3 regions of the Amycolatopsis roodepoortensis genome follow, and region 3 is predicted to be linked to each of the others. Evidence: riboswitches for the same ligand, from Rfam matches in the RefSeq annotation. Region 3 holds a riboswitch; each other region holds the start of a gene.
The links. A riboswitch is a leader RNA that binds a small molecule or an ion and turns the genes downstream of it on or off. The one in region 3 is predicted to bind cobalamin.

Region 1: linked by a shared signal. The riboswitch ahead of NQK81_RS39810 (ABC transporter substrate-binding protein) and the one ahead of metE (5-methyltetrahydropteroyltriglutamate--homocysteine S-methyltransferase) in region 3 are both predicted to bind cobalamin.
Region 2: linked by a shared signal. The riboswitch ahead of NQK81_RS40670 (prenyltransferase/squalene oxidase repeat-containing protein) and the one ahead of metE (5-methyltetrahydropteroyltriglutamate--homocysteine S-methyltransferase) in region 3 are both predicted to bind cobalamin.

What each region holds. Positions count from the first base shown of each region.
Region 1 covers NZ_CP102415.1:8,287,989-8,297,595, forward strand. Annotated here, with positions in the region: gene NQK81_RS39795 (ABC transporter ATP-binding protein) at 1-741, opposite strand, end outside; gene NQK81_RS39800 (ABC transporter permease) at 738-1,523, opposite strand; gene NQK81_RS39805 (ABC transporter permease) at 1,517-2,458, opposite strand; gene NQK81_RS39810 (ABC transporter substrate-binding protein) at 2,460-3,968, opposite strand; cobalamin riboswitch at 4,071-4,197, opposite strand; gene NQK81_RS39815 (class I SAM-dependent methyltransferase) at 4,238-4,981, shown strand; gene NQK81_RS39820 (TMEM175 family protein) at 4,957-5,610, opposite strand; gene NQK81_RS39825 (DUF6790 family protein) at 5,621-6,118, opposite strand; gene NQK81_RS39830 (MarR family winged helix-turn-helix transcriptional regulator) at 6,176-6,595, shown strand; gene NQK81_RS39835 (MFS transporter) at 6,599-7,855, opposite strand; gene NQK81_RS39840 (GlxA family transcriptional regulator) at 8,114-9,076, shown strand; gene NQK81_RS39845 (DJ-1/PfpI family protein) at 9,096-9,607, shown strand, end outside.
Region 2 covers NZ_CP102415.1:8,450,329-8,459,935, reverse strand. Annotated here, with positions in the region: gene NQK81_RS40695 (ABC transporter ATP-binding protein) at 1-1,272, opposite strand, end outside; gene NQK81_RS40690 (energy-coupling factor transporter transmembrane component T) at 1,269-2,381, opposite strand; gene NQK81_RS40685 (flagellar biosynthesis protein FlhF) at 2,381-3,301, opposite strand; gene NQK81_RS40680 (SCO2322-related protein) at 3,298-3,876, opposite strand; gene NQK81_RS40675 (hypothetical protein) at 3,873-6,320, opposite strand; cobalamin riboswitch at 6,388-6,502, opposite strand; cobalamin riboswitch at 6,590-6,715, shown strand; gene NQK81_RS40670 (prenyltransferase/squalene oxidase repeat-containing protein) at 6,748-7,752, shown strand; gene NQK81_RS40665 (helix-turn-helix transcriptional regulator) at 7,870-9,607, opposite strand, start outside.
Region 3 covers NZ_CP102415.1:1,718,926-1,728,532, reverse strand. Annotated here, with positions in the region: gene NQK81_RS07845 (GNAT family N-acetyltransferase) at 1-287, shown strand, start outside; gene NQK81_RS07840 (peroxiredoxin) at 274-738, opposite strand; partial or broken gene NQK81_RS07835 (putative bifunctional diguanylate cyclase/phosphodiesterase) at 853-2,670, opposite strand; gene NQK81_RS07830 (cytochrome P450) at 2,898-4,343, opposite strand; gene metE (5-methyltetrahydropteroyltriglutamate--homocysteine S-methyltransferase) at 4,483-6,756, opposite strand; cobalamin riboswitch at 6,858-7,079, opposite strand; gene NQK81_RS07820 (ribonucleotide-diphosphate reductase subunit beta) at 7,398-8,474, opposite strand; gene NQK81_RS07815 (ribonucleoside-diphosphate reductase subunit alpha) at 8,557-9,607, opposite strand, start outside.

The DNA of each region.
Region 1 (9,607 bases), 2.9 Mb from region 3:
CACCGGCGAAGACAGCGAAGGGGGCGGCGGGCCTTCGAAACGCACGGGGTCGGGGAGCGTCGGGGACGGCACCAAGCGGTGGTCGCGGAGTTCGGCGACGTCGCCGTCCAGGGCGCGGGCCAGCGTGAGGTCGTGGGTCAGGATCAGCAACGCCGTCCCGGCCCGGGAAAGCTCCGCGAGCCGGTCGGTGAGCACGGCCCTGTTCGCCGCGTCGAGACCACTGGTCGGCTCGTCGAGGACCAGCACCCGGGGTCGGTTCACGAGGGTGGTGGCCAGCGCCATGCGCTGCTGCTGTCCGCCGGACAACTGGTGCGGGAACCGCCGCCACAACGCCTGTTCGAGCCCCGATTCCGCCAGCGCGGTGCGGGCCGCCGCCAGCCGGGCGGTACGGCCGTGGTGGCGGAGGGCGGCGAGTTCGGCCAGCACGGGCCCGCAGCGGCGGACCGGGTCCAGTACCGCCGACGGCTGCTGCGGCAGGTGGCCGATGACGCCTGCCCGCGCCCGCCGCAGTTCGGAAGCGGTCCGGCCCAGCAGCGGGGATCCCGCCAGCATCACCGACCCGGACAGCGTGATCCCCGGGCGAGCCTGTCCGGTCGCGGCGAGCCCCAAGGTGGTCTTTCCCGTGCCGGACGCGCCGAGTACGACGAGTACCCGGCCCGGTTCGAGGGACAGTGAGACGTCGTCGAGCAGAACGGTTTCCCCGGCGCGGGCGGACAGCCCGCTGATCTCCAGGACGGTCACGGGATCACCCGCCTGGCGGCGAGCAGCCGGTCGGCGACGAGGTTCGTGCCGACGCACAACGCCATCAGCAGCGCGGCGGGCACGAGGACCACCGCGGGCGAGGTGTAGAGCGCTTCGCTGTTGCGTTCGATGACCACGGCCCAGTCCGGGGAGTCGGCCGGCAGGCCGAGACCGAGGAAGTTCGCCGACGCCAGCAGGTAGAGCACCACGCCGAGACGGGTGCCGGCGTCGGTCGCGACGGGGCCGGCGAGGTGCCGGGCGACGTACCCGAGCTGGATCCGCCACCACAGTTGTCCTTGCAGGGTAAGGGCTTCCACGGCGGTCCGGCAGCCGGGCGCCAGCGCCGCGGCCCGCACCACGCGGGTGATCGCGGGCAGCTGGAGCACGGCGACGACGGGAATGAGCACGCCCGGCCCCCGGTGCCCGGTCGCGGCGAGCACCATGAGCACCAGCAGCGAGGGGAAGGCCAGCACGAGATCGAGGGATCGCATCACGGTTTCGTCGGCCAGGCGTCCGCGCCCGGCCGCGACCAGACCGAGCGGCACCCCGATCAGATAGGCGAGCCCGAGCGCGGCGGCCGTCATGCCGATCACGGGAAAGCCGCCCGCGAGGATCACCGTGAGCGCGTCACGGCCGAGGACGTCGGTGCCCAGCGGATGGGTGCCGTCGGGTGTCTGCCACGGCGCCCCGACCGATTCCACAGGGCCCGCGATCACCGGCCCGGCCATCGCGAGCGCCAGCGGTACCGCGAGGAGGGACCAGCCCAGCATCCGTTTCACCACGTGGCACGCTCCCGCTGCGGCGTGAGCCGATGCGCCACGAGGTCCGCGACGAGGTTCCCGAGCACGACCACCCCGGCGAACAGCAGCACGTAGCCCTGCACCTGCGGGATGTCCCGGTTCTGCACGGCCTCGACGAAACCCGTGCCGAGCCCGGTGATCGCGAACAGGGACTCGACGATCACCGTGCCGGTCAGCAGGCCTTCGACGGCGCGGGCGAGTTGCTGCACGGCGGGCGCCGCGGCGGCGGGCAAAAGATGCCGCAGCACCACGGTGCGTTCGGGCAGGCCCAGCAGGCGCAGGTGCCCGGCCACCTGGCCCCGGGTCTGTTCGGCGATCCCGATCCGGAGTTGCCGGGCGACGTCGCACAGCTGCCGGGCGACCAGCACGATCACCGGCAGGACGAGGACTTCGGGGCGTGCGGTCAGGTCCGTTCCGGCCGCGGTCGCCGGGAGCAACCCGGTGTAGACGGCGAATCCGGCGACCAGCAGCAGACCGAGGACGAACTCGGGGATGGCGTGCAGGAACAGCGTGACCGAGGTGAGCACCCGGTCGGTCCGTGATCCTTCGCGCAGCCCGCAGGCCACCCCGATGGCCAGCGCGAGCGGTACGAGCACGAGCAGGGTCACCCCGGCGAGCACGGCCGTGGCGGCGAAACGCCGGGTGATCTCGTCGGTCACCGGGGCACCGGTCACGAGCGACCGGCCGAGATCCCCGCTCACCAAACCCGAAATCCAGTGCCCGAACCGGTCGAGGACCGGCTGGTCGAGGCCGAGCCGGTGGCGCACGGTCGCCACCTGCTCGTCGGTGGCCTGCTCGCCGAGCACGACCGACGCCGCGTCGCCGGGAAGCAACGCGGTCACGGCGAACGTCGCGACCAGCACGAACATCGCCTGCAGTACCGCGAAACCCAGCCGCCGGGCGGTGTAACCCGGCACGTCAGGACAGCCGGGCGCGGTCGAACCTCGCCCAGTCGAAGGTGTTCGGCGGCGCGGTCACCAGTCCGGAAACCCGCTTCGACACACCGATCGTCCAGGTGCTGAACCCCCAGGCGAGCAGGCCTCCGGACGCGTGCACGATCCGCTGCGCGTCACCGAACAGCGCCAGCCGGGCACCTTCGTCCGCGGTGGCCGCCGCCCGGTCCATGAGGGCGTCGAACTCCGGCGAGGCGAAGCCGTTGACGTTGTTCGAACCGCCGGTCCGGAAGCGCTGGTTGAGGAACGTCGGCACCGGCAGGGTGGCCGTGCGGGTCAGCGCGGCGACGCCCTTGGTCTTGATCTCGCTGAAATAGGTGCTCGACGCGCGCGTGTTCGGCGTGACCTTCAGCCCGATTTCCCCGAGTTGCCGGGAAATCAGCGTGGCCGCGGTGGCGAAACCCGGGTCGACGTCGCTGGTTTCGACGGCGAAGGCCAGCCCCTCCGCGCCCGCCTCCCGGACGAGCGAGCGGGCCAGTTCCACATCGCGCCCGCGCTGGGGGATACCGGCGGCGTACCCGCGGAGTCCCTTGCCGAACAGGTCGTTGCCGATCTCGCCGCGCCCGGCCAGTGCGACGCGGTTCAGCGCCTCTCTGTCCACTCCGGACAGTACGGCGCGGACCAGCCTCGGGTCGGCGAACGGCGGCTGCGTCACGCGCAGGATCATGCCCTGCATCGTCGTTCCCTTGGCTTCGAGCAGCGAGACGCGCGCGTCACCGGCCAACCGGGCCGCGGTTCCGGCCGCGAGATCGTGGGCGTAGTCGACCTGCCCGGACAGCAAGGCGTTGACGCGCGCGGCTTCCTCGTTGACCGGGACGAATTCCAGTTCGCCGACGTTCGGCGCACCGTCCCAATGGGACTCGTTCCTGCGGAACACCGCCGGGCCGCCAGGGGTGAACGAGACGAACCGGAACGGGCCGGAGCCGACCGGCGCCGTGAAGTCCGTCGTACCGGCGGGCACGATCTCTGCGCCCGGAGCGCCCCAGCCCGACGGGAACTCGAAGTCGGGAGCGGTCAGGACCAGCTCGATTTCGTTGGGGGACACCGCTTTGCTGCGGCCGAAATCAACCTTCGCGAAGTACTGCCGTGACGAGGAGGCCAGTGCGGGATCGGCGATCCGCCGGAAGGTGTAGAGCACGTCGTCCGCCGTGACCGGACGGCCGTCGTGGAAGGCCGCCCGCCGCAGCCGGATCCGCCAGCGCGTGCCGGAATCGTCGCTCTCCCAGGACTCCGCGAGCCGCGGCCGCAACGAGGTGTCGGCGTTGTAGGCGACCAGCGTGTCGAAGAGCGCCTTGGCCCGCGCCTGGTCGACGAAAAGGGAGACCTGCGCCGGGTCCAGCGTCTCCTTCGAGCCGCCCGCCGCGAACGCGACCCTCAACCGGCCTGTGTCCGCCGGCGCGGTCCCGCACGCGGCCAACGGCGTGAGAGCGGCCAGGGCGAGGAGCCGCCGGCGGGTGAGCGGATGACGCGTCATAGGAACCTCCGGGACATCGAGCACTGTCCCGGGCGCGCGGCCGCACGTGAACGGGACCCCGCTCCGTACTCCACGACAGTTGGGGCTGGCGGTACCCGGCGGGCAGTCCGGCTCTCGGCACCGGGAGTCCTCCCAGGCCGATCACGGTTGCGGGTCAGCGCCGGATTCACACCGGCTTCCCCCGACGGGCACCTTCTTGCGTTGTGGCGCCCACGGTAACCCATGACCGGGATGTGCTACACAGGATCAAGATCACGAAGGGGAGGCCGGTGGACGAGAAGTTCGCGGCGGACTGGGTACGCCGGTGGGACATCCAGCAGGAACGCTACATCGCCGACCGCGAAGAACGCTTCGCCGTGCTGATCGACGTCGTCGAGCACGTATGCCGTGGCGTCGCCGAGCCGCTGGTGCTGGACCTCGGCTGCGGACCGGGATCGCTGGCCACGAGGCTCGCCGGGCGGCTCCCGCGGGCACGGATCGTCGGCGTCGACAACGACCCCTTCCTGCTCGCGCTCGCCAGGGCCACCCGGCCGCCGGGGGCGGAAATCGAGTACCTCCAGGCGGACCTCGCCCAGAGCGGCTGGCTGAAGTGGGGGCCGGTCGACGCCGCGGTCTCGACGACCGCGTTGCACTGGCTGCGTCCCGAGCGGCTCGCCGAGGTCTACCGTGACCTCGCCGGAGCGCTGAGGGCGGGCGGAGCGCTCGTCAACGGTGATCACTTCTACGACGAACAGCCTGCCATCCGCGAACTCGCCGAGGTGGTCAAGAACCGGCGGGCGGAGCGTGCCGGGGTCGGCGCCAACGAGGAATGGAAGGTATGGTGGGCCGCGGTCGCCGCCGATCCCGCGCTGCGTGAGCGGTTCACGGCCGACGAGCTGCGCGGCATTTCGACCGGCTACGGCAACCGGTTGAGCCCGCAGGAACACACCAGGCTGCTCCGGGAAGCGGGCTTCGCCGAAGTGGCCCCGGTGTGGCAGTTCGGCGACGACTACGTCCTGACGGCCTTGCGCTGACGCCGATCCGGCCGTCGGTCCTGCACGCGGCGGGCGACGGCGAGCACGACAGGCGCCGCGAGCCAGCACAGGTAGGCGGCGGTGTCGTTAGTCAGGAACGAGACGGGTACGGAGATCCCGAACACCGCGGCCAGGCAGACGCTGCGAGTCAGGCTTTGGGCGAACACCTTCGGCGGCCCGCCGGTCCCGTACAGGTGTCCGCGCCGGATCTCCCGGATGATCAGCGCGAACGACGCCGAGGCCAGGACCTGCACCATCGCGTACACGCTGAACCGGAGCGGGAAGGCGCCCTCGGCGGTGATGACCCGCGTCGCGAACGGCATCAGGACCTGCATGAACAGCCAAGCCAGGGTGAGGCTGATCAGGCGCCCGTTCAGTGCGCGGACGTAGGGGAAGATCTCGTGGTGCGCTCGCCAGTGCGCGGAGATCACCACGAAGCTGAGCGCGAAGGCGATGTATTCCTTGCCGTGGGCCGAGATCGAGCTCAGCATGGCGCCGGTGGTGTCGCCGTGGGGGATCGGGAGATCCAGCGCCAGCAGGGTGAGCGCGATCGCGATCACCGCGTCGGCGAAGATGCCGAGCCGCTCGGTGGCGGCCTTTCCGATCGCGTGGCCGGTCTGTGTCGTCATGGTGAGTGCCTCAGGCGGCGATCTTCGCGGTGAGGCGCCGCGATCGCAGGGCCAGGACGATCATGACCGCCGGGAGCAGGACGTCGGTGACGAGCACTCCGCCGGTGTTGCCGGGGGCGTGGTCACCGTTGGCGAACCATTGGTAGACGTGGCCGATCGCGGCTCCCCAGAGGAACATCCCGCCGGCGATGCCGATGGTGAGGCGTTCGCGCGCGGAGGCCGAGGCGGCCCGGAAGCCCAGGACGGCCAGCGCGAGGTTGGCGAAGGCGATCTCGAACATGAACGGCGTCCGCTCGAAGCCGATCGCCGTGGCCATGACGTCCGGGAAGGCGAGGAAGGCGACCGTCATCCACAGGCTGCCGCAGCCGAAGGCGCCGATGGCCCACCAGCGCTGCCAGATTTCGAGCCGCTCCTGAGACGACGTCGCGTGGCGGGCGCGGAGGAAGGCTCCGGCGGCGGGCACGACGACCCAGACCAGGGGGAAGGCGGATTGGGTGAAGTAGTTCATGCCTTCAGTCTTACCTAGTTAATATTAACCCGTCAACACTGATGATAGGGTGGCTCCGTGGACGACGGACTCGCGGACCTGCTGCACCGGGTGGTCATGCTGATGGGCGAAGCCGCCCGTCGGCGCGCCGACGACCCAGACGGTTTGACGTACAGCCAGATACGGCTTCTGGGCACGCTCGAGGAGATCGAGCCGGCGACGCAGCACCGGCTCGCCCAGGCGCTGTCGGTCTCCGACCCGGCGATCAGCCGGGCCCTGCGGCGACTCGAAGCGGACGGTCTGGTGCGGATCACCGTCGATCCCGAGCACGCGCGCCGACGGCTGGTCCGGCTCACCGATCCCGGCCGGAAAGCCTTCCACGCCGCGGGAAAGCCGCTTTACGACGAGTTGCGCGAAGGGCTCATCGCGGCGGGCTTTCCGTACGAGCGCTATCTCCAGGACACCGTCCGGCTGGCCGAAATCCTCGCGGCCGACTGAGCCTTACCGGGCTTTTTCCAGCACCAGCGGGGTTTCCGCGGCCGGCAGGACGCGTGCTTTCGCCTTCACCCGAGACAGCATGACCGCGCACACGATCGCGAAGAGGAGCGGCACCGTGGCCGCCACGACGATGTCCCGCGTCGCCAGCGCCTGCCCGATGAGGACGCCCGCGATCCCCGGCCCGACGATGGAACCGAGCCGTCCCAGCGCGGCCGCCCAGCCCACGCCGGTGGTCCGGGGGCCGGGCGGATAGGTCGCGACCGCGAGGGCCAGCTGGCCGAGCTGCGCCGACACCACGCCGACCCCCGCACCGGCGAGGCACAGGAGCAACGCGGTGTCGCCGAGGGACGCCTTCGCGGCGATGATCATGAACACCCCGCCGATGGCGGGCATCAGGATCATCGCGCGGGCGATCCCCAGGCGTCCGGCGAGCGGCAGCAACGCCAGGCCGCCGATGATGCCGCCGAGGGTGAGGAACGCGAGACCGAGCGGAGCCTTGGACGGGCTGAAGCCGTATCCGGTGAGCAAGGTGGGGATCCACGAGATCAGGACGTAGGAGGTGATGAAGACGAGGAAGGAGAAGGCCCAGATCAGCGTGGTGGGCAGGCGCAGGCCCGGGTCGAAGAGCCTGCCGATCTTCGCGTCGCTCTTGTCGCCGACGGTCGCCGTGACCGCGGTCCCCTCGGCGGGCAGCAGCCACGCCAGCACGGCGGCGAAGAGCAGCGGGACGATCCCCGCGACGTAGAAGACGCCGTCGCTGCCCACGAGGTTCAGCAGGCGCCCGCCGAGAAGCCCGCCGAGTCCGGCGCCCGCCCCGAGACCGAGGGCCACCGCAATGGATACCTGCTCCCGGCGGTTCTCGGCGCTGTGTTTCGTGGCCAGGCCGACGGCCGCGGGCACCACCACGCCGAGCCCGATCCCGGTGACCAGGCGGGTCGCCGAAAGCAGCGCGATCGACTCCAGGGGCAGGGTGGCCGCCGTCGCGATGGTGGCCACCCCGAAGAGCACGACGGCCCCGATCACCAGCCGCCGTCCCGGTATCCGCGCGCCGAGGTATCCCGCCGACAGGTAACCGAACACCACGCCGATGTTGGTCAGCACGACGGCGAGGGTGAACGCGGCAGGCGTGACCGCCCATTCGGCGGCCATCGTGGGGATCGCGAGCGAAAGCGCGGCGGTGTCGAAGCCGTCCAGGAGAATCGCCAGGAAACAGAGGACGACGACCGTCCAGTGCACGGAGCCTGCCCGGGTGGCGCTCATGAAGTTCTCCTGTTCTGGCCGTGGCGAGTGGCTTTCGCGACACCCCTCGCTGGAACTCGTGCCCGGCCGGGACGAAAGCATTCGCGGCGGGTGTCCACAGTGGTCATCACGCGGCGACCTGTCGTCCAGCATAGGGAAAGCCCGGCACAGACTGGGGAATCGACGGCGGAGAAGGCAGTTCAGGAGAACGCGCCGCCGGATCGGGCATCCGGCGAGTAGGTTCGCCTTGTGGGGTCTGTACTGGAATCGGTGCGCCGCGTGGTGATCGTCGCCTTCGACGGCGCGCAGATACTCGATGTCGCCTGTCCCAGCGGGGCGTTGGAGATCGCGAACTCGCACGGTGCCGCGCCGCCGTATTCCGTCGAGCTGGCCACCGTTCATGGGCGCACGACGCGGAGTTCGTCGGGGATCCTGCTCGCCGGTGTGCGGCGGCTGGCCGAGGTGTCGGGGCGGATGGACACGATGCTGGTGGTCGGAGGCGCGGGAACGGAGGCGGCCGCCAGGGACGAGCGATTGCTGACGCAGGTGCGGCGGCTGGCCGAACGGAGCCGGCGGGTCGCTTCGGTGTGCACGGGGACGTTCGTGCTGGCGGCCGCCGGGTTGCTCGACCACCGGCGGGTCACCACGCACTGGGGATACAGCGAACAGCTCGCCGCGACTTTTCCCGCCGTGACAGTGGATCCCGCCCCGCTCTACATCCGCGACGGGAACGTCATCACCTCGGCCGGGGTCATCAGCGCGCTGGATCTCACGCTCGCGCTGATCGAGGACGACCACGGTCCGACGCTGGCCCGCGAAGTCGCCCGTGAACTGGTGACCTATCTGCACCGCCCGGCCGACCAGGCGCAGATCAGCACGTTCCTGGCCGCTCCGCCGCCGGGCAACCGGGTCGTGCTGGATCTGCTGGGCTACATCTCCGCGCATCTCACCGAGGATCTGAGCCCGCCGGCGCTGGCGGCGCGGGCCGGGGTCACCACCCGGCACCTCACCCGCCTGTTCACCGCCGAGCTGGGCAGCACCCCGGCGCGGACCGTGCGCACGGCGCGGACCGAGGCGGCGGCCCAGCTGGTGCGGTCCACCGCGTTGCCGCTCGCCGCTGTCGCGCGGCAATGCGGGTTCGCCTCGGCGGAAACCCTGCGCACGGCGTTCCGCCACCACTACGGGCTGTCCGGGGACAAGCTTCGCAGGATGCCGGACATGCCACGCCCGATCGTCCCCTGACCGCTCCAGGATTCGCGGCATGAACGATGCGAAGACCACGCGCAGGACAGTGCTGGCGGGAGCCGCGGCGGCCGCGGCGTTCGGTCTCGGCACCGGCACGGCCCAGGCGGAGAGCTCAGGATCGAAGATCGGCATCCTGCTCTACGACGGCTTCAGCCTGCTGGATCCGACCGGCCCCGCCGAGGTGTTGTCCCGGCTTCCCGGTGCGACGGTGACGATGATCGCCGAGCGCCGCGGCCCGGTGCGCACCGACACCCGGGACGTCGCGGTGATGGCGGAACGTTCGGTGGCCGAGGTGAACCGCCTGGACGTGCTGCTGGTCCCGGGCGCGGGCAACCGCGGCACGGTCGCCGCCATGGAGAACCAGGTCCTGCTCGACTGGATCCGGCGCGTCCACCGGCACACGGCCTGGACCACGTCGGTGTGCACGGGATCCTTGATCCTCGGCGCGGCGGGGCTGCTCCGCGACCGGGCCACCACGTACTGGGCGTCGGCGGACTACCTGGAGAAGACCTTCGGCGTGCGCTACGT
Region 2 (9,607 bases), 2.8 Mb from region 3:
CTGCACGGCGAGCACCAGCGCGAGACGCTGTCCCTCGGACAGGTCACGCGGATGCGACGCGGGATCGATCCCCGGAGCGAGCCGGTCGAGCAGGTCCCGGCAATGCCCCGGCTCCGCACCGGATTCCGCGTCGGCGGCTTCGCATTCGGCGGCGACGGTCTGGAGGTACAGCAGGTCGCTCGCGGTCTGCGGCACCATGCCGACGAGCGCCCTCGCCGCGGCGCTGCTCAGCGTCTTCGGGTCCTTGCCATCGACGGTGACCTTGCCGCCCTGCCGGGGCCCGGAGCCCTGCACCGCCCACAGCAGCGACGACTTGCCGGAGCCGTTACGCCCCATCATCGCCAGTACCTCGCCGGCTCGCAGGGACAGATCGACCTCCCGCACGGCGACCTTCGGCCCGTACCGCACGACCACCCCGGTCGCGGCAAGCAGCTCTTCGCCGACGGTGACGCTTCGCGCGGCGGGCGTCCCGAGGGTCAGCGACGAAGCGCGCCGCCGGGCGTCACGCACCGACATCGGCAGCGGATCCCAGCCCGCCAACCGTCCCAAGTGGACGATCGGGGGTGCGATGGGCATGTCCTTCAACACTTCCGGCGGTGTCCCATCGATCACTCCGCCGGTGCCGGGGACGTGGATCATCCGGTCCGCGAACGGGATCACGCGTTCCATCCGGTGCTCGGCCATCAGCACCGTCGTGCCGAGGTCCTCCACCAGCCTGGCCAGCGTCGCGAGCACCTCCTCGGCCGCGGTCGGGTCCAGCGCCGACGTCGGTTCGTCCAGCACCAGCACCTTGGGGTGGGTGGTCAGCACCGAACCGATCGCCACCCGCTGCTGCTGCCCGCCGGACAGCGTCCGCAGCGCGCGCCTGCGCAGCTCCGCGATGCCGAGGAGGTCGAGGGTCTCCTCCACCCGGCGCCGCATCACCTGCGGGCCGAGGCCGAGCTGCTCCATGCCGTACGCGAGCTCGTCCTCGACCGTGTCGGTGACGAAACCCGCGAGCGGGTCCTGCCCGACGACGCCGACCAGATGCGCGAATTCGCGCGGCGGCCGGGACCGCGTCGTCACGCCGTCGACGGACACCGTGCCCTCGAGGTGTCCGCCGGTGAAATGCGGGACGAGACCGTTGATCGTGCCGAGCAGCGTCGACTTGCCCGCGCCCGTCCGGCCCGCGAACAGCACGAGTTCGCCTTCACCGATGGACAGCGTCACGTCGGACAGCACCGGTTCGGTGCGGCCGTGGTAGGTGAAGGAAACGTGGTCGAGTTCGATCATGCGCGGACTTCTTCTTCTAGTGCGGCGTAAGGAGGTTCGGGGGCCGGGGTCAGGAACGCGGGCAGCACGCCCACCAGTACCCCGAACAACGGCGCCCACGACAGCGACGGCCAGGACAGGTCGATCAGGGAGGGGTTCATGTTCATCGGGTTCACGCTGGAGGTCACGAACAGGGTCACCGCGACCCCGATCCCGCTGACGGCGACGACGATTTCCGGCAGGTGCCAGCGATCGGGCCGGTACCGCGTGCGCCGGACCCGTTTGCCCGCCGACCGGAAGCCGGCCAGCCCGATCACGACTCCCGCCGAAAGCACAGGCGCGGCGAGGTAGCGGGGCGTCGAACCGTCCAAAGTGGCGTAAACGCCGACGCAGACACCGAGCAGGCCGACGATCATCAGCGTTCCCGTGATCAGTCTGGTCCGCGCCTCGGCCGGCCCCGCCCGGCCGTAGCCGCGCGAGTCCATCGACGCGGCCAGCTGCAACGATCGCGAAAGCGCGTCCTCCAGTACCGGGATGAGGACGGTGTGCAGGGCCTTCATCTTCTTCTTCCCCGAACCGCCGCGCAGTTTGCGGGCCCGCCGGACCCGCAGCACGCTTTCGGCCAGCTGCGGGAACACCGACAGCGCGACGATCACCGCCGTGCCCACCTCGTACAACGCCGGCGGCATCGCCTTGAGCAGCCGTTTCGGGTTCGCGAGCGCGTTGGCCGCGCCGAGGCAGATCACCATCGCCGCCAGCCGCATCCCGTCGTAAAGCCCGCCCAGCAACGATTCCGCGGACACGTCGCCGAAGAGCCGGATCCCCGCCGCCCATTCCGGCAGCGGGATCTCGGGCAGCCGCAGGATGATCGTGGATCCTTCGGCACCGCCGAACACGATGCGGAAGAACACCCGGATCGCGACGATGAACGCGCCGAGGTACAGGTAGAGCCGGAACGCCAGCGCCCACGGCGCCTCACCGCGCCGGGCCACGACGACGTACCCCGCGACCGCCACGATGGTCAGCAGCAGCCACGGGTTCGTCGTGCGGGTCGCGGCGACGGCGAGCCCCAGCGCCCACACCCACCACGCGGCCGGATGCAGGTCGCGCGGCAGGAAGTAGGACGTCATCAGGCTCCTTGCGCGCGTTTGCGTCTGCGCGCCATCAGGAATCCCGCCAGGCACAACGCCAGTACCGCGGCGCCCGCCGCCCACGGCGCCCAGTCGCTGGCCCCGGACTCGCGCTCGATCGCCGCGTTGACGTCCTCGGCGTGCTCACCGCCGGTGAACGCGACGTTCCACGACGGGTCCGGTGCCTTCGGCCGCGCCGAGGCGCTCGGACGCGGTTTGGGCGGCGGCAGCGCGCCGGAATCCGTACCCGCGGCGGGGGCTTCTCCCGCGCTCGGTTCCGCACCGGCCGTTTGCCGCGGATCGTCCCCCGGCTGCGGTCGCTGCTGCCGCTCGCCGGGATCGCCGGTGGCGGGCTTGGCCTCTTCGCGCGGCACGCAAGGCCGGCCCTCGGTACCGGGCCGCACGGCGGAGACCCGCGGGACGGGGTTGCTCTTGGCGGTGGCGTTCAAGGAGAACGACCAGCCCTCGAAGCCGCCGGGGGTGAAGTCGCGGTTCTTGAGCCCCCACTGGCTGTAGTCCCACGCGCAGTTGTTCGAGGCGTGCCAGTAGGACCAGTAGGCCTGCGCGGGAGGCGTGTCGACACACGGCTCCCGGTACTCCCCGCGGCCGCTGACCGGGATGTTCTCGTCCGCGGACGGACGGTTCTCGATCCGGCAGACGAACGACTCGCCCCAGCGCTGCACCCCGGCGATCTGGAAACCGGCGCCCTTGAGCGCATCCAGCCCGGTGCCGCGGGTGGTCTGGGGATTGCAGCGGACGATGGCCGTGCCGCCGAGTTGCTGGAAGTCCACCACCACGGTGACCCCGGTGTCGTCCTTGCAGAACCCTGGGTACCCCTTGCCCTGGTCGACGGCGTGCGCGGACGGTGCCGTGGCGGCGATCAGGAAGACCGCCGCCACCACGGGAAGGACCTTCCTCACGGGATGGCCGGGTTCCTCGGCGTGACACCGGGCGGCGGGTTGGTCGTCGCCGACTTGTTCAGCGAGAACGACCAGCCCTCGAAACCGCCGGGGGTCACGGTGCGGTTGAGGGCGCCCGTGGTGCTGTAGGTCCAGGTCGTGCCGGAGCCGTCGGCGTGCCAGTAACCCCAGTACGCGCCGGGGGAAGGCGTGGTGACGCAGGCTTCCTTGTAGTTCGGGTTGGACGACAGCGGGATGGTCTCCGTAGCGGCCGGGCGGCCTTCCAGGCGGCAGACGAAAGCGAGGCCCCAGCGGGCGGTGCCGGCGACCGCGATCCCCGCGTCCTGCAACGCCTTGATACCCGTGCGGGTGGTGCCCGGCGCGGCGTTGGGCGAGCAGCGGGTGATCGTCGGCGCGGCGGCCCCGCCGTTGCCGTCCAGCTCCTGGAAGTCGACCACGACGGTGACGCCGGTGAGCGCGTCGGGGCCGGTGCAGATCCCGTTGTAGCCCTTGGTGGTGTCGACCGCGTTCGCGGGTGCGGCGGAAAGCCCGATCAGTCCGATGAGGACGGACGTGACGGCGAGCAGTCTCTTCATGGTGTTGCCCCCTTTTTCTTGGTGAAACGGCGAAGTACGAAAACCAGGGCGAGCACGGTGAGCAGCAGCAGGACGGCCAGTCCGGCGAGCCCCCAGATCAGCCATGACGGCGGGGAGCCGGACTGCTCCGCGGCCAGTACCGGTGCGGCGGACGGATTCGCCTCGGTCAGCGGCAGCCGGATCGCGGGCGAGAGCGGCGACTCGGCCGCGGTCAGCCAAGAGCGGCCCGCGACTCCTTGCGCGGCGGCCAGACTGGTCGGGAAGTCGGTCTCCCCGGCGGATCCCTTGGCCAAACCGCCGTCGGCTCGGACCAGCTTGCCCAGTGACCGCGCCGTTCCGCTCACGTCGAGGCCGGCGGCCTGCCGCGCGGCGGCGACGGCGGAGCTCAACGCGACGTCCGGTTCTCCGCCCTCTCCGGTGACGACGCCCTCGCCGGTCGGCCGGACGCCGAGCGCGCCCACCGCGGAGACGAACGCCGACACACGCCGCTCGGTCCAGCCGTCCGGGCGCCGGGACGGGGGCGCGGTGTCGGTGTGCGGGCGCGCGGCCAGCGCGGTGACCGCGGCTGCGGTCGCGGCGAGGTCGCCGGAGCCGCATTCCACGGTGTCGAGATGCTTCGGGAAGGTTCCGTCGGCGCACTGACGCGAAAGGAGCAGTTCGACCGCGGGCCCGGGATCGGCGGCGGTGGCGAGCACCGCCCAAGCATGCCGCTCGACGGTCTCGTCGGCATCGGCGAACGATCCGGTGTCGGTGAACTCACCGTCGGTGCCTCGCAGCTTCACCAGATCGGCGCGCAGTGGCCCGGCGGCATCCGACTTCGCGAACTCGGCGACGAGCACGAGTTTCGCGAGCGGTTCGGCATAGGACGCCTCGCCTTGCTCATACGGCGCGCCGTGGGCATAGGCCTGGACGGCTTCCGGCTTCAGCAGGAATTGCGACGCGCGGGCGACCGCGTCCGGCTGCTGGTCCAGCGCTCGCAGGGCCAGCACCACGTCGGCGGTGGCGTCGTAGTCGACGTAGGTCTTGCCGTCCTCGGCCACCTCCACGTGGTCACCGCCGGAGAGCCGGTTCGCCAGGTAGGCGCCGAGGCGGGCGGCCGGTGTCGCGGTGTCCGGGATGGCGATCGCCGCCGGTGGCTGGACGACGGTGGACGCTTTGGGCGTGCCCGCCTTCCTGGGTTTGGGCGGCGGCGTCACCGCGGTCGTGATGGTGGTCGTCGTGGGAGCAGGGGCGACGTTGGCCGGCGGCCGGACGTCACCCTTCGCGAGCGCGTAGAAGCCGACCTGCGCCAACCCGAGCGAAGCCTGGGCACCCGCACGGATCCAGGTGTCGAGCCCGCTGATCCCCGACGTGCGCGCGGACTCGTAGTCGGCGGGGTTGTAGGCGATCGCGCCGAGCTCGCCCGCGAGCTTGGTACCGGAGTCGGCGGCGGCGTTCGCCTGCGCGGATTTGAGGTACCGCACGCCCTTGTCCACCGCCGCGTCCGCGCCGCCGGCGTCGGCGAGCGCCTGGACGATCAGGCCGGTGCTGTTGGTGTTCGGTGCTTCGGTGCTGACGCCACCACCCCAGCCGCCACCGGCGGTCTGGTTCGCCTTGAGCCACGAGACGGTCTTGGCGATCGGCGCGTCGAGCCCGGTCGCGCCCGCCTTCCGTGCGGCCAGCAGCGCCGAGAGCCCGAGACCGGTGGCGTCGCCGTCCGACGGCGAAAGGTCGAGCGGTTTCCCCTCGTCGCAGGTCGAGATCTTGCGGCCGTCCGGCGTGACGTGGTCACCGGTCTCGTTCGTCGGGATGTCCTTGAAGAAGAGGCGGAAGTAGCCCTCGGAACACTGCTGGGTCAGCAGCTTGTCGATGGCGAGCCGTTCACTCTCCCCCGCCGCGGCTAGCCCGATGACGCCGAGCGCCTGGCCGAACGTGTTCGCGTCGTTGTTCACCGGGCCGGTGTGCTCCGGATCCTTGGAGTAGTCGCTGATCCGGCCCTTGTCGGGGCCCTTGCGCATGATCGCGGCATGGGTCTCGGCGACCAGGTCGTATCCGTCGACGTTTCGCGGGTCCCGGCCGGAAACCTGCGCGGCGACCAGCATCTTGGCCAGCGAGCCGCCGACGACGACCTTGTCGTACCCGCCCCCGGGAATCAGCCCGTCCCAGGTGAAGTAGTCGGTGGCGTGGCCTTCTTCGTCGAGGAACCTCATGATCGGCTCGGCCTTCGTGCCGTCGCCCGAGGCGTACATCGCGAAAAGGACGTCGAGCATCACGCCGTGGTCCGGCAGTGTGCCGCCGCTGGGATTCTCGAGCGTGCCGTCCGGCTTCAGCTTCGTCGCGAGCCAGCGGGAATTCGCCTTCGCGGCGCCGAGGTCGTTCGCGGCGGCGGCCGTCCCGGTGAGCAGTGCGGCGACCACGCCGACGCTGACGGCGAACGCCATCGCGGCCAGGTACCCGCGGCGCATGGCTCCTCCTTGCGGCGTGACGGAGGACGGCGCGGGACGCCGCGGTCACCCCTGTTTATCGCGACAGTGGTTCGTTCATCCGCCCGTTCGGTATCCCGGCTCGCCCTGGTGAAGGGCCTACGGTTGCGCGACAGCGCCGGATTTCGACCGGCTTCCCCGTCACGGGCGGCGGTGTTCTGTTGTCGAGCGAGGCGAGGTTAACACTCGATCACCTCCGGCAGGCACCGCTGACCAGGTCGGTCATCAGGATCACACCGGTCCTTCGCGCACGGCGGTACTCTTCGGTTCGTCCGATTCAGCGCGGTCGTGGGGGAAGTCCGGTGAGAGTCCGGCGCTGTCCCGCAACGGTGTGCCTCCAGGCGAGCCCGGTCACCCACGTCGCGCGGTGTCACCGACTCCTGTCGTGGAAATGCGGGAAAGGGTTCTCATGAGACGTTTGGTTTTCGCTGTCGTGCTGCTGTGCGGCATCGGGCTGGTCGCCGCTCCGGCGGCGGCCGCGGCCACCCACAACAAGGCGGACGCCGCCGCGGGCTGGCTCGCGAGGCAGATGACCGACGGGGAACGGTTCGAAGCCGACTTCGGCGGCCAGAAGTTCCCCGACCAGGGTTTGACGATCGACGCGATCTTCGCGTTCGCCGCCGCCGGGGTGTCGGACACGAACGCGGGCAAGGCGATCGCGTGGCTGGCGAAACCGGAGATCACCACGGCCTATGTCGGCGGTGGCACGGAGGCGTACGCGGGCGCGCACGCCAAGCTGCTGCTCGCCGCGCAGGTCCGCGGCAAGGACCCGGCGTCGTTCGGCGGTGTCGATCTGAAGGCGGGCCTGCTCTCGCTGCTCACGCCGTCCGGCCGGTTCTCCGACCGGTCCGAATACGGCGACTACTCCAACGCTCTTTCGCAGTCGCTCGCCCTGCTGGCGCTGGACCGCACCGGCGAGGCGCCGGCGCGGGCCGTGGCGTTCCTCGCGGGCAGCCAGTGCCCGGACGGCGGTTTCCCGCTGAACTTCGGCGAAGCGACGTGCGTGAGCGACGTCGACGCGACCGCGACGGTCGTCCAGGCCCTGCGCGCCACCGGTGACGCGGTGAACGCCGGAGAGGGCACCTCCTGGCTGGTCACCAAGCAGCACCCGAACGGCGGCTTCGGTTTCGGCACCGACGCGCCGAACGCCAACAGCACCGGCCTCGCCGCGCAGGCGCTGGCCGGGCACCGCCCCGCCGCCGCGATCAAGGCGCGGGAATTCCTGCGGTCGCTGCAGACCGGCTGCGCCGGCGCCGAGGCGGACCGCGGCGCGATCGCCTACGACGCCACGGGCCTGAATCCGTCGACCGCCCCGCGCGCGACCGCGCAGGCGATCCTCGGCCTGGCCAGGGTTCCGCTGAGCGACCTGCACGGCGGCGGATGTCCGCAGGCCCCGGTCCTGGCCTGCCCGTAACTCGCGTGATCAGAGACGTGACTCGCGTGTTTGGAGGCGTAACTCACGAGTCACGCCGCTGATCACGCGAGTTACGGCTCCAATCACGCGAGTTACGCCTTCGATCACGCGAGTTCGTCATTCGCCGGCGGCGACGCGGCGCGCGAGCTCCACCCGGGACCGCACTCCCAGCGCCGTGAAGATGTTCCGCAGGTGGTGATCCACCGTGCGATGGCTGATCACCAGCCGCCGCGCGATCTCCTTGTTCGTCTCCCCCGCCGCCACCAGCCGGGTGATGGCGTCCTGCTGCGGGGTGAGCCCGGCGAGCGACCGGTGCTGGGTGTCGACGGTCTCGCCGGTCGCCCGCAGCCCGGCCCGCGCCCGTTCGGCGAACCGGGTGGCGCCGACGTTTTCGAAGCCCCGTAAGGCATCGCGGAACTGGTCGCGGGCGTCGCGGGTCCGGCGATGCCGTCGCAGCAGGGTGGCGTACGCGAACCGGGTCCTGGCGAGTTCCATCGCGCCGCCCGCCCGCCGGTGCGCCTCGATGGCCCGTACGAAACGCCGTTCCGCGGTCTCCGGATCCGGCGCGGTCAGCGCGTGACAGCGGTGGCTCAGCGCGAGCCAGCAGGGTTCCGCGCCCGCGAGGGTCCAGCGGTCGAACACCTCCAGCGCGGCCAGCGCGCGTTCGGATCGCCCGGAACAGACGGCCGCTTCGACGAGTTGCGGGGTGGCCAGCACCCGGATCACCGGCTGGTCGCCGGAGACACCCGAAGCGAGATCTTCGAGCCTGCTCAACGCGTCGTCGGGCCGGTCCTCGGCGAGGTCCAGACAGGCGTTCGCCCACGCGGCGACCGCGGCGGGCCTGCCGAGACCGCGTTCGGCGATCCCCTCGGCCGCCTCGTCCAGCTCCGGTACACGGTCACCGAGCAGGGCGGCGGCCAGGCCCAGCAGCGTCAGATGCTCCATCCGCAGGTTGTGCGGTGCGTGCAGCCCGTCGCGGGACGCCGCCCGCGCACAGGGGATTCGGTCGAGCGCGATCGCCGAGAGCGACAGGTAGATCAGCGCCCACGGCAGTTCCGCGTGCCGTTTGCCGAGCCGCGCGCGGCTCACGGCCGCGGCCGCGTATTCGTGCGCCCGTTCGGCATGCCCGCGGGCGAACGCCGCTTCGGCCGCCCAGACGGCCCCGGCGACGTCCGAACCGGCCATCCCCTTGGCGACGGCGTCGGTCAACGGAGCGACGGCGTCCTCGTGGCGGCCGGCGTAAACCGAGGTGAGACCGTGGAAATGGGCGGACGCCAGCTCGTCGCCCGCCGGGACCGTCCGGGCGAGGGCCCGGTAGCCGCTCAGGTCACCACCGAGCCTGCGCGCCTCACCCGCCAGCAGGAGCGCGCCCGCCGGATCGGGCAGCAGTTCCGCCGCCGCGCCCAGTTCGTGGGTGGCGACGGCGGGATCGCCGTCGCGCAGCTCGATCTCCCCGTGCAGCAACGCCACCGCGCCCGGTTCCGTGTCGACCCTGGACAGCAGCAGGCGCGCCCAACCCGGTCTGCCCGCCTGCCAGGCCGCGTCCGCCGCCGCCAGGAGCCTGGTCGCCCGCGTCGCCGGATCGGCGGTCAGGGCGGCGGCGCGTTCGAGCTGCCGGGCCGCGGCCGCGTGATCCACCGCCGGTGCCGCGGCGAGCGCGTCCGCGAGCGGCTCGGACGGCGTGGCCGTCGCCATCGCGCGATGCCAGAGCGCGTCGGGCCCCTCCTCGGCGAAGGCCAGCCGCGCGTGCGCCGCCCTGCGGTCGGCCGGGGACGCCGCCGCGTACCAGGTCGCCTTCCTCGCGGAGAAGTCCATGCAGGTGGCGAGAAAACGGAGGCGTTCGTCGAGCCGCATC
Region 3 (9,607 bases):
GCGGCGCCGGCATGATCACGCATCCGGACCGGATCGAGATCGGCTACTGGCTCGGCAGGCACCACACCGGCCGCGGCTACGCGACCAGGGCCGCGCGGCTCCTGACCGCCGAGGCCTTCCGGCTCGGCGCGCCGGAGGTCGAGATCCGGCACGACGAGAAGAACCTCGCGAGCGGTGCCGTGCCCGCGCGGCTGGGGTTCACGATGACCGGCGACGAGGCCGCCGAACCGCCGCTCGCTCCCGCCTGCGCGGGCGTCAACCGGATCTGGCGGCTTAAGCGCGTTTAGCCTTGCGCTCCCGCAGGGCCGCGAGGGCCTTGTCGGCGTGCACGGTGAACTTCAGCTCGCTCTTGATCACTTCGAGCACCTTGCGGTCGGTGTCGATGACGAAGGTGTGCCGTTTGGCGTGCAGCGGGCTGAACTTGCGCCAGACACCGAACTGTTTCGCCACCACACCGTCCACATCGGACAGCAGGGGATAGTCGAAACCGTGTTTGGCCGAGAACTCCTGCTGTTTGGCGACGGCGTCCGGGCTGATGCCGACGCGGTGCGCGCCCACCTCGGCGAATTCCGCGGCCAGGTCGCGGAAGTGGCAGCTCTCCGCGGTGCAGCCGCTCGTCATCGCGGCGGGGTAGAAGAACAGCACTACCGGGCCGGACGAGAGGAAGTCCGACAGCGTGCGCTGTTCGCCCTTGTCGTCGGGCAGGGTGAAGTCCGGGGCGATGTCACCTTGGTCCATGGACCGATCCTGTCACGTCAGTGGGCGGAGGTGAGGTCTGCCCGGGGAAGTGACCGGGCGCGAGCCCGCCCTGCCGACGTCGATCGCGGTCGCGGGTTCACCGGAGAACACAGCTCAGTGGGCGTGCCGTTCGATGAGCTCGTCGACCTCGTCCCCGGTCGCGGAATCCGCCACGAACGAACCACGCGCCGCGAGCACGCCGTACCGCCGCAGCCGTTCGGCCTGTTCGTGACTGTGGACGCCTTCCGCGCCGATACGCAGCTTCAGCTCCTTGGCCCTGGCGACCAGCTGGCACAGGTGGCGCACGTCGGCCTCGTCCTCGCCGTCGGCCAGCGCGTCGACGACCGCGCCGGACAGGATCACGTGGCGAACCGGCAGGCCGTGCCGCGGGATCAGCTCCAGATCGTCCGAACCGGAGATGGTCAGCACCAGCTGGGCGCCCAGATCGGCCAGTACGGCGAAGGAGTCGAGCACCTCGCCGCCTTCGTCGAGGATGGATTCGCGGTCCGTGCACAGCCGCAGCGCCTGGGCAGGCAGGTTGTGCCGGTCGAGCTGTTCCTTGACCAGCAGCACCAGATCGGGCTCGATGGCCAGCCGGTTCGGCAGCCGCACGCAGACGTCGGGCGCGGCTTCGCCGAACCTGTTCCGCCATCGCGCGGTGGCGGCGAGCGATTCGGCCAGCAGCCACCGGCCGAGCGGGATGGTCATCCCGGTGATCTGCGCGAGCGGATAGAACTCGTCCGAGTCCAGTTCGCCCTTCTCCGGGTGGCTCCAGCGCAATCCGGCGTTGACCGCGGCCAGCTGGTCGGGATTCGCGAGCTTCACCGTCGGCTGGTAGATCAGCGAGAACTCGCCGTTCTCCAGCGCGCCGGCGATGACCGCGCCGAGCTGGTAGCGGCTCCGGTCACGCGCGTCGAGTTCCGGATCGAACAGCATCCACTGCGCCTTGCCCGCCTCCTTGGCGCGGTGCAGGGCGATTTCCGCGGCGCGAAGCAGGTCTTCGGGACCGCCTTCGGCGACCGGGCGCACGACGATGCCCGCACTCGCGCTGACCCCGATCCCGTGCCCGCCGAGGTAGATCGGCTCGACCAGTTCTTCCAAGGCCTGCTCGACCAAGGCGATCACCTGCGGCGAGGTGAAGTCGCCGCGCAGCAGGACGGCGAACCCGTCTCCGGACAGCCGGGCGACCGATCCCTCGTACCGGCCAGAGAAGACCGCCTTGAGCTTCTTCGCGACTCCGCGCAGTACCTGGTCGCCGACGCCGGCCCCGAGACCGTCGTTGATCACCTTGAAGCCGTCGACGTCGAGGTAGACGAGCGCGACCTAATCGCCGCCGGACCCGGCAAGCGCGGTTTCGAGGGCGTTGCCGAAGGCGGTGGCGTTGGGCAGGCCGGTCAGCGGGTCGTGCACGTTCTGGTGCAGCAGCCGTTCCTGCAGCAGGTGGATCTCGTTGGCGTCGGCGACCATCAGCACCGGATAGGCCGAACCGGGCCGGTCACCCGGGAGGTCGGTCAGGGTCACGTCGACCCAGAGCGAGCCCTCCTCGCTGTGCTTCACCAGCAGGCGTTCCTGCTGCGTCGGCTGACCGTGCGTCATGAGCTGTGCGAGCGCGTTCCGCAGGCGGGCGACGTCGTGGTCGGCCGAGCCGAGATCGGGAATCTCCCGGCCGCGCAGCGCCGTGGGACGGCAGCCGAGGAGACGGCCGAGCGCGGCGTTCGCCTCCACGATCACGCCGTTGGCGTCGGCGAGGGCGATCCCGATGGGAGAAGCGGAATAGAGCTTGGAGAAGCGCAGCACGGCGGGCTGATGGTCGGGCTCGACCAGGACGGCGTCCTTGGCGACACCGAGCAGCAGTTGTTCGAGTTGCTCCTTGGGAAGCGATACTCCTTTAGTGTCAGCGAGCGTCTCGGCCCATCTCCGAGCGACGTCCACCAACCCTGGCGCGGAACCAGGTTCGGGCACACTTCACCTCTTAATGCGCGGTCGATGGCCAGCTCAGACCGGGTGTCCGAGCCCATGGGCCCACACTAGGTATGAGCCGGCCGGGTGTAGTGCCACGGCATCATGCGCGATCCGGGGTGTCTACCGGCTGAAAGGGTGATCGCTGCTACACGAGTGGTGACCGGAAGTTACCAAGAGTACTCGATAGTGGTGTGGCCTCATCGAGACCGCAGGCGGATCGGCAGGCCGTCCGCCGGAACCGGCAGGGACACGTAATCCCAGCGTGCGGTGTAGTCCTCCGGCACCGACCAGCGATACGCCCGCAGCATCTCGTGCAGCAGCGCCTTCACCTCGAACGTCCCGAAATGCAGGCCGATGCACTTGTGCGCGCCGCCGCCGAACGGCATCCACGCGTAGCGGTGCGACTTGTCCTCACGGCGTGCCTCGCCGAAGCGGTCCGGGTCGAAACGCATCGGGTCGGTCCAGTGCTCGGGCGAGAAATGGTTGACGGTGGGGGAAACCCCGACGAGTGTCCCTTCGGGAATGAAATGCCCGAGGACCTCGGTGTCCTTCACGGTCTTCCTGGTGAGGGAAGGAACCGGAGCCACCAGCCGCAGGGATTCCTTGATCACCAGGTCCAGCGTCGTCAACGTCTCCAGCACCTCGATGTCCGGCACGTCGTCGCCGAGCGAGAGGGACTCCTGACGCGCGCGTTCCTGCCACTCGGGGTTCTTGGCGAGGTGGTAGACGGCGGCGGCGCTGGTGATCGTCGACGTGTCGTGCGCGGCCATCATCAGGAAGATCATGTGGTTGACGACGTCGGAGTCGGTGAAGCGGTCACCGTCTTCGGTGGTGGCGTGGCACAGCGCGGTGAAGAGGTCGTCGCCGTCGCCCGCCCGTTTCGCGGGCAGGTTCGCCGAGAAGTAGCGTTCGAGGACCTTGCGGCCGTGCAGGCCCGCCGCCCAGCGGCCGCCGGGAACGGGAAAGCGCACGATGGCCGTGCCGGCGCGCACGGAGTTCACGAACGCGCGGTTGATCGAGGCCGCGTCGTCGCCGGACCGCATGCCCATGAACACACGCGTCGCGACGTCGAGCGTGAGTTGCTTGAGGGACCAGTAGATCCGCGGGTTCGGCCGGTCCGCCCACGCGGCGACGCCCTCGCGCAGGGCCGGTCCCATCTGGTCGACGTAGCCGGTGAGCCGCTGCCGGGTGAACGCCGCCTGCATGATCCGGCGGTGCAGGTGGTGCTCGCCGAAGTCGAGCAGCATCAGGCCGCGGTCGAAGAACTGCTCGATGAAGAACTTCCAGCCCTCCTGGGAGAAGGCCTTGTCCTTGTTCACCAACGCGATCTGCGTCGCCTCCGGGCCCGTGAGCGCGACGATGCGGCGGCCGAACGCGCCCATCCACGAGACGGGGCCGTAGGTCTCGTAGCGTTTCAGGCCGAACTCGATGCCGAAACGCATGAAGTCCAGCGCGTGGCCGATGACCGGCGGGCCCTCGTCGCCGAGGACGGGTTTGAGGCCGGGAGGAGCGGGCGCGAGTTCGCGGACCGGCCACGTCGCGCCGAGCCAGCGCTGGTCGACCGAACGTGGCAGGGGGATCGAGGTGAGCGGCGGGACCCGCTCGCGCAGCGCCCCGGTGACCTTTTCGACAGCGTTCGCCATGGGTGACCATCTCCCCGCTGAGATCGGTTACCGCTCCACCATCGCACCCTTGTTGACGTCCTGACAATACCTCGATGGAAGTTCCGTGAAGGCCTCCTTCACTACCTCGAGGGTCGGGAAGGAGGCCTTCACGGACCGGTCAGGCCAGTTCGGCGCGGACCGTGCGGGCGGCCGCGACGAGGTTCCGCAGGGCCGGCTCGACCTCGGCGTAGCCGCGGGTCTTCAGGCCGCAGTCCGGGTTGACCCAGATCCGCTCGGCGGGCACGGCGCCGACCGCGGTCCGCAGCAGCCCGCTGACCTCGTCGACGCCGGGGACTCGCGGCGAGTGGATGTCGTAGACGCCCGGCCCGACGCCGCGGCCGAAGCCCGCCGCGCCGAGGTCGGTGACGACCTCCATCTTCGACCGCGCGGCCTCGATGCTGGTGACGTCGGCGTCGAGCGCGTCGATCGCCTTGACCACGTCGCCGAATTCCGAGTAGCACATATGCGTGTGGATCTGCGTCGCGTCGTCGATCCCGGACGTCGCGAGGCGGAACGACGAAACGGCCCACGCGAAGTACGCCTCATGCGCCGCGGCGCGCAGGGGGAGCAGTTCCCGCAGGGCAGGCTCATCCACCTGGATGACGCGGATGCCCGCTGCCTGGAGGTCGTGCACCTCGTCGCGGATGGCCAGCGCCACCTGGCGGGCGGTCTCGCCCAGCGGCTGGTCGTCGCGGACGAACGACCACGCCAGGATCGTCACCGGACCGGTCAGCATGCCCTTGACGGGTTTGTCGGTCAGGCTCTGCGCGTAGCGCGCCCACTCGACGGTCATCGGCTCGGGACGCGAGACGTCGCCGTACAGGATCGGCGGCCGCACGCAGCGCGAACCGTAGGACTGCACCCAGCCGAAGTCGGTGGCCGCGAAGCCCGCCAGCCGCTCGGCGAAGTACTGCACCATGTCGTTGCGCTCGGGCTCGCCATGCACCAGCACGTCCAGGCCGAGGTCTTCCTGCAGCCGGATGACGCGCCGGATCTCGGCCTTCATCGCGGCCTCGTAGCCCGCGTCGTCCAGCGAACCCGCCTTGTGCGCCGCCCGCGCTTTGCGGACCTCGGTGGTCTGCGGGAACGAGCCGATCGTGGTGCTCGGCAACGGCGGCAGATCCAGCGCGGCCTGCTGCGCCGCCGCGCGCCGGGCGTAGGGGGAGCGGACGGTGTCCTCCGGCCGCAGCGCCTCCAGCCGGGCGCGCACCCCGGAGTCGGCCAGATCGGCCGCCGCCGCGCGATCCGCGGCCGCGGCACGGGCGGTGGAGAGGTCGACCCCCTCTTCCTTCAGTGCGCGCCCGAGCAGGACGACCTCGTCGACCTTCTGCTTGGCGAAGGCGAGCCAGCCCTTGAGACGCGGGTGGAGCCCGTCCTCCCGCTCGACGTCGTAGGGCACGTGCAGCAGTGAGCACGACGTCGACACGCTGACCGACCGCGCGGTGCCCAGCAGGGTCGCCGCCCGGCTGAGAGCGCGGGCCGGATCCGTGCGCCACACGTTGCGTCCGTCCACGACACCGGCGAGAACCTCCTTGTCCCGCAAGGCGGGCTCGGCGGCGACAGCGTCCACAAAGGACTCATCGGTGACGAGGTCGACGGCGATCGCGTCGATCGGGGAACGGGCGAGCACGCCCAAGCCGCGACCGAGACCGCCGAAGTACCCGGCGACCAGGATCTTGGGCCGCGCGGTCTCCTTCGCGAGCCGGTGATAGGCGCGGATGAGCGCGTTGAGCTCCCGCTCGGTGCGGTCGGCCGCGAAGGCGGGCTCGTCGAACTGGACCCACTCGACGCCTTCGTCGTGCAGACGGCGCAGCAGCTCGACGTAGCCGTCGAGGAGGTCGTCGAGCAGGTCCAGCGGGCGGAAGCCCTCCGGAGCGGCCTCCGACGGCTTCGCGAGCAGCAGGAACGTCACCGGACCCACCAGCACCGGCCGGGTCTCGACGCCGACCGCGCGGGCCTCGCGGTATTCGTCGAGCGGTTTGGTGCCGGCGAGCGAGAACGTCGTGTCCGGGCCGAGTTCGGGGACGATGTAGTGGTAGTTCGTGTCGAACCACTTCGTCATCTCCATCGCCGGCGCGTCCTGCACCCCGCGTGCGGCGGCGAAGTAGGTGTCGAGCGGCGAGAGGCCGAGCGTGGTGAAGCGCTTCGGTAGCGCTCCGAACAGCTCGGCGGTGTCGAGCACTTGGTCGTAGTGGGAGAAGGTGTTGCAGGGGAAGGAATCCAGTCCCGCGGCCTTGAGTTCCCGCCAGGTCCGGGTGCGCAGCGCGCGGCCGGTGGCCAGCAGTTCGGCCTCGTCGATCTTGCCCGCCCAGTAGCGTTCGAGTGAACGCTTGAGTTCCCGGTCCGGTCCGATCCGGGGGTAGCCCAGCACTGTCGTGCCGATTTCGGTCACAGCTCTCTCCTCGCGAGCTTGTCGTGAGAGCCCGGAGCGCGCGCAGGAGTGACCGCCGTTCGGTCGCGCCCATCCCACGAGGCCCGGACTCACGCACGCCGTCGGCGCGCGTACCACGGGCAGGTCTTCGGACTCGTGGGCGACTCGCTCGCGCCTACCGGCCGTCGCTTCCCGGGACGCCATGCCCAGTGCTTTACCGTGTCTCGCACGGTGACGGCTTTCGTTCCCACATACCGCTGCGGGGCAGTCCCGGATTCGCACCGGGTTCCCTGTTACCTCGACCGGCCGGGGAGGCCGGGCGAACCAGTAGCACCCTGGAGCGTACCGAGGCGCGCCAGTGGCCCGCTGGACATGTGACGAACCGGACGCCACGCGTGACCAGACGGACGACACGCGTGATTGAACGACGAACTCGCGTGATCGGGGGCGTAACTCGGGTGATTGAGGGCGTAACTCGGGTGATTGAGGGCGTAACTCGCGTGTTTGGAAACGGAACACGCCGGGCGGAGGCCGCCCGGCGTGTCGTCCGTCTGATCACGTGAGTTCGCCGCTCAATCACGTGAGTTACGTGTCTGATCACGCGAGTTACGTGTCTGATCACGTGAGTTACGTGTTCGAGCGCGCGAGTTGCGTGTGGGGGGTCAGTCCCAGTCGAGGGCGCCGCCCGACTGGTACTCGATGACGCGGGTCTCGAAGAAGTTCTTCTCCTTCTTGAGGTCCATCGCCTCCGACATCCACGGGAACGGGTTCTCGGTCTCGCCGAAGATCGGCGCGAGACCGATCTGCTGCGCCCGCCGGTCGGTGATGAAGTGCATGTACTGCTCGATCAGCTCGGCCGAGAGCCCGAGCATGCCGCGCGGCATGGTGTCGCGGGCGTAGGCGACCTCGAGCTCGCACGCCTCGGTCAGCATGGTGCGGACCTCGGCCTGGAACTCCTCGGTCCACAGGTGCGGGTTCTCGATCTTGATCTGGTTGATGCAGTCGATGCCGAAGTTCAGGTGGATCGACTCGTCGCGCAGGATGTACTGGTACTGCTCGGCGATGCCGACCATCTTGTTCCGGCGGCCGAGCGAGAGGATCTGCGCGAAGCCGGTGTAGAACCACATGCCCTCGAAGATCACGTAGAACGCGACGAGGTCGCGCAGGAAGGCCTGGTCGGCTTCCGGCGTGCCGGTCTCGAAGTCCGGGTTCTCCAGGTTCTGCGTGTACTTCAGCGCCCACGCGTCCTTGTCCGAGATGGACGGGACCTCGCGGTACATGTTGAACAGCTCGCCCTCGACCAGGCCGAGGCTTTCGCAGATGTACTGGAAGGTGTGCGTGTGCACGGCCTCCTCGAACGCCTGGCGCAGCAGGTACTGGCGGCATTCGGGGTTGGTGATCTGCCGGTACACCGCGAGCACGATGTTGTTGGCCACCAGCGATTCCGCGGTGGCGAAGAAGCCGAGGTTGCGCTTGAGCATGGTGCGCTCGTCCTCGGTGAGGCCGTCGGGCGACTTCCACAGCGCGATGTCGGCCTGCATGGCGACCTCGGTCGGCATCCAGTGGTTGTTGCAGCCGGCGAGGTACTTCTCCCACGCCCAGGTGTACTTCATCGGCAGCAGCTGGTTGACGTCGGCGCGGGCGTTGATCATCCGCTTGTCGTCGACGTTGATGCGGGCGGCGCCGACTTCGATCTCACCGAGGCCGGTGGCGTCGGCGGAGGCGTCAAAGGTGGTCATAAAGGCTCACTTCACGTGTGGGTCGGGTGGGTCGTGAGTGGCGATTCGGGTTAGAACACGAATCGCCACTCACGACGGGCGGTCACTGGCAGGCTTCGCAGTCGGGGTCGTCGATCCGGCAGGCGGCGCCGTCGGTGGCGACGAAGTCGACGTCCGAGACCTGCGGCATCTCCTTCGGCTCCGGCTTGGCGGCCGGGGCGGTCACCGGGACGGCCGGGACCGCGGCGGCGGGCGACGGCGAGACCGCGGCGGAAGCCGACGGGGCGGGCGAAGCGGCGGGAGCCGGGGCCGGGGCGGCAGGCTTGGGTGCCGAAGGTGCGGCCGGGGCCGGGGTGGCCGAGACCGCGTTCAGCTTGCCGTCGGTGCCGCGCAGGGTGCTCTTCTCCACGTGCGTCGCGGACCGCGCCCGCAGGTAGTACGTGGTCTTGAGGCCCTTGTGCCAGGCGTAGCGGTACAGCTCGTCGAGCTTGCGGCCGCTGGGCGCCGCGATGTACAGGTTCAGCGACTGCGCCTGGTCGATCCACTTCTGGCGCCGCGAACCGGCGTCCACCAGCCACTTGGACTCGATCTCGAACGCGGTCGCGTACAGCGCCTTCAGGTCGTCCGGCACGCGGTCGATCTGGCCGAGGCTGCCGTCGAAGTACTTCAGGTCCGACACCATGACCTCGTCCCACAGCCCGCGCTCCTTGAGCGAGCGGACCAGGTGCGGGTTCACCACGGTGAAGTCACCGGACATGTTCGACTTGACGAACAGGTTCTGGAACAGCGGCTCGATCGACTGCCCGACCCCGCAGATGTTGGAGATCGTCGCGGTCGGCGCGATCGCCATCACGTTGGAGTTGCGCATACCGACGGTCTTGACCCGCTCGCGCAGCGGCGCCCAGTCCAAAGTGGACGAGGTGTCGACGTCGAGCGCGTCGCCCTGTCGCGCGTCGATCAGGAGCTGCATCGAGTCGATCGGCAGGATTCCCTTGCTCCACAAGGAACCCTCGAACGTCTGGTACTGGCCGCGCTCCTCGGCGAGGTCGGTCGAGGCCGAGATCGCGTAGTAGCTGATGTGCTCCATGCTGGTGTCCGCGAACTGGACGGCCTCGTCCGAGGACAGCGGGACACCGATCTCGAACAGCGCGTCC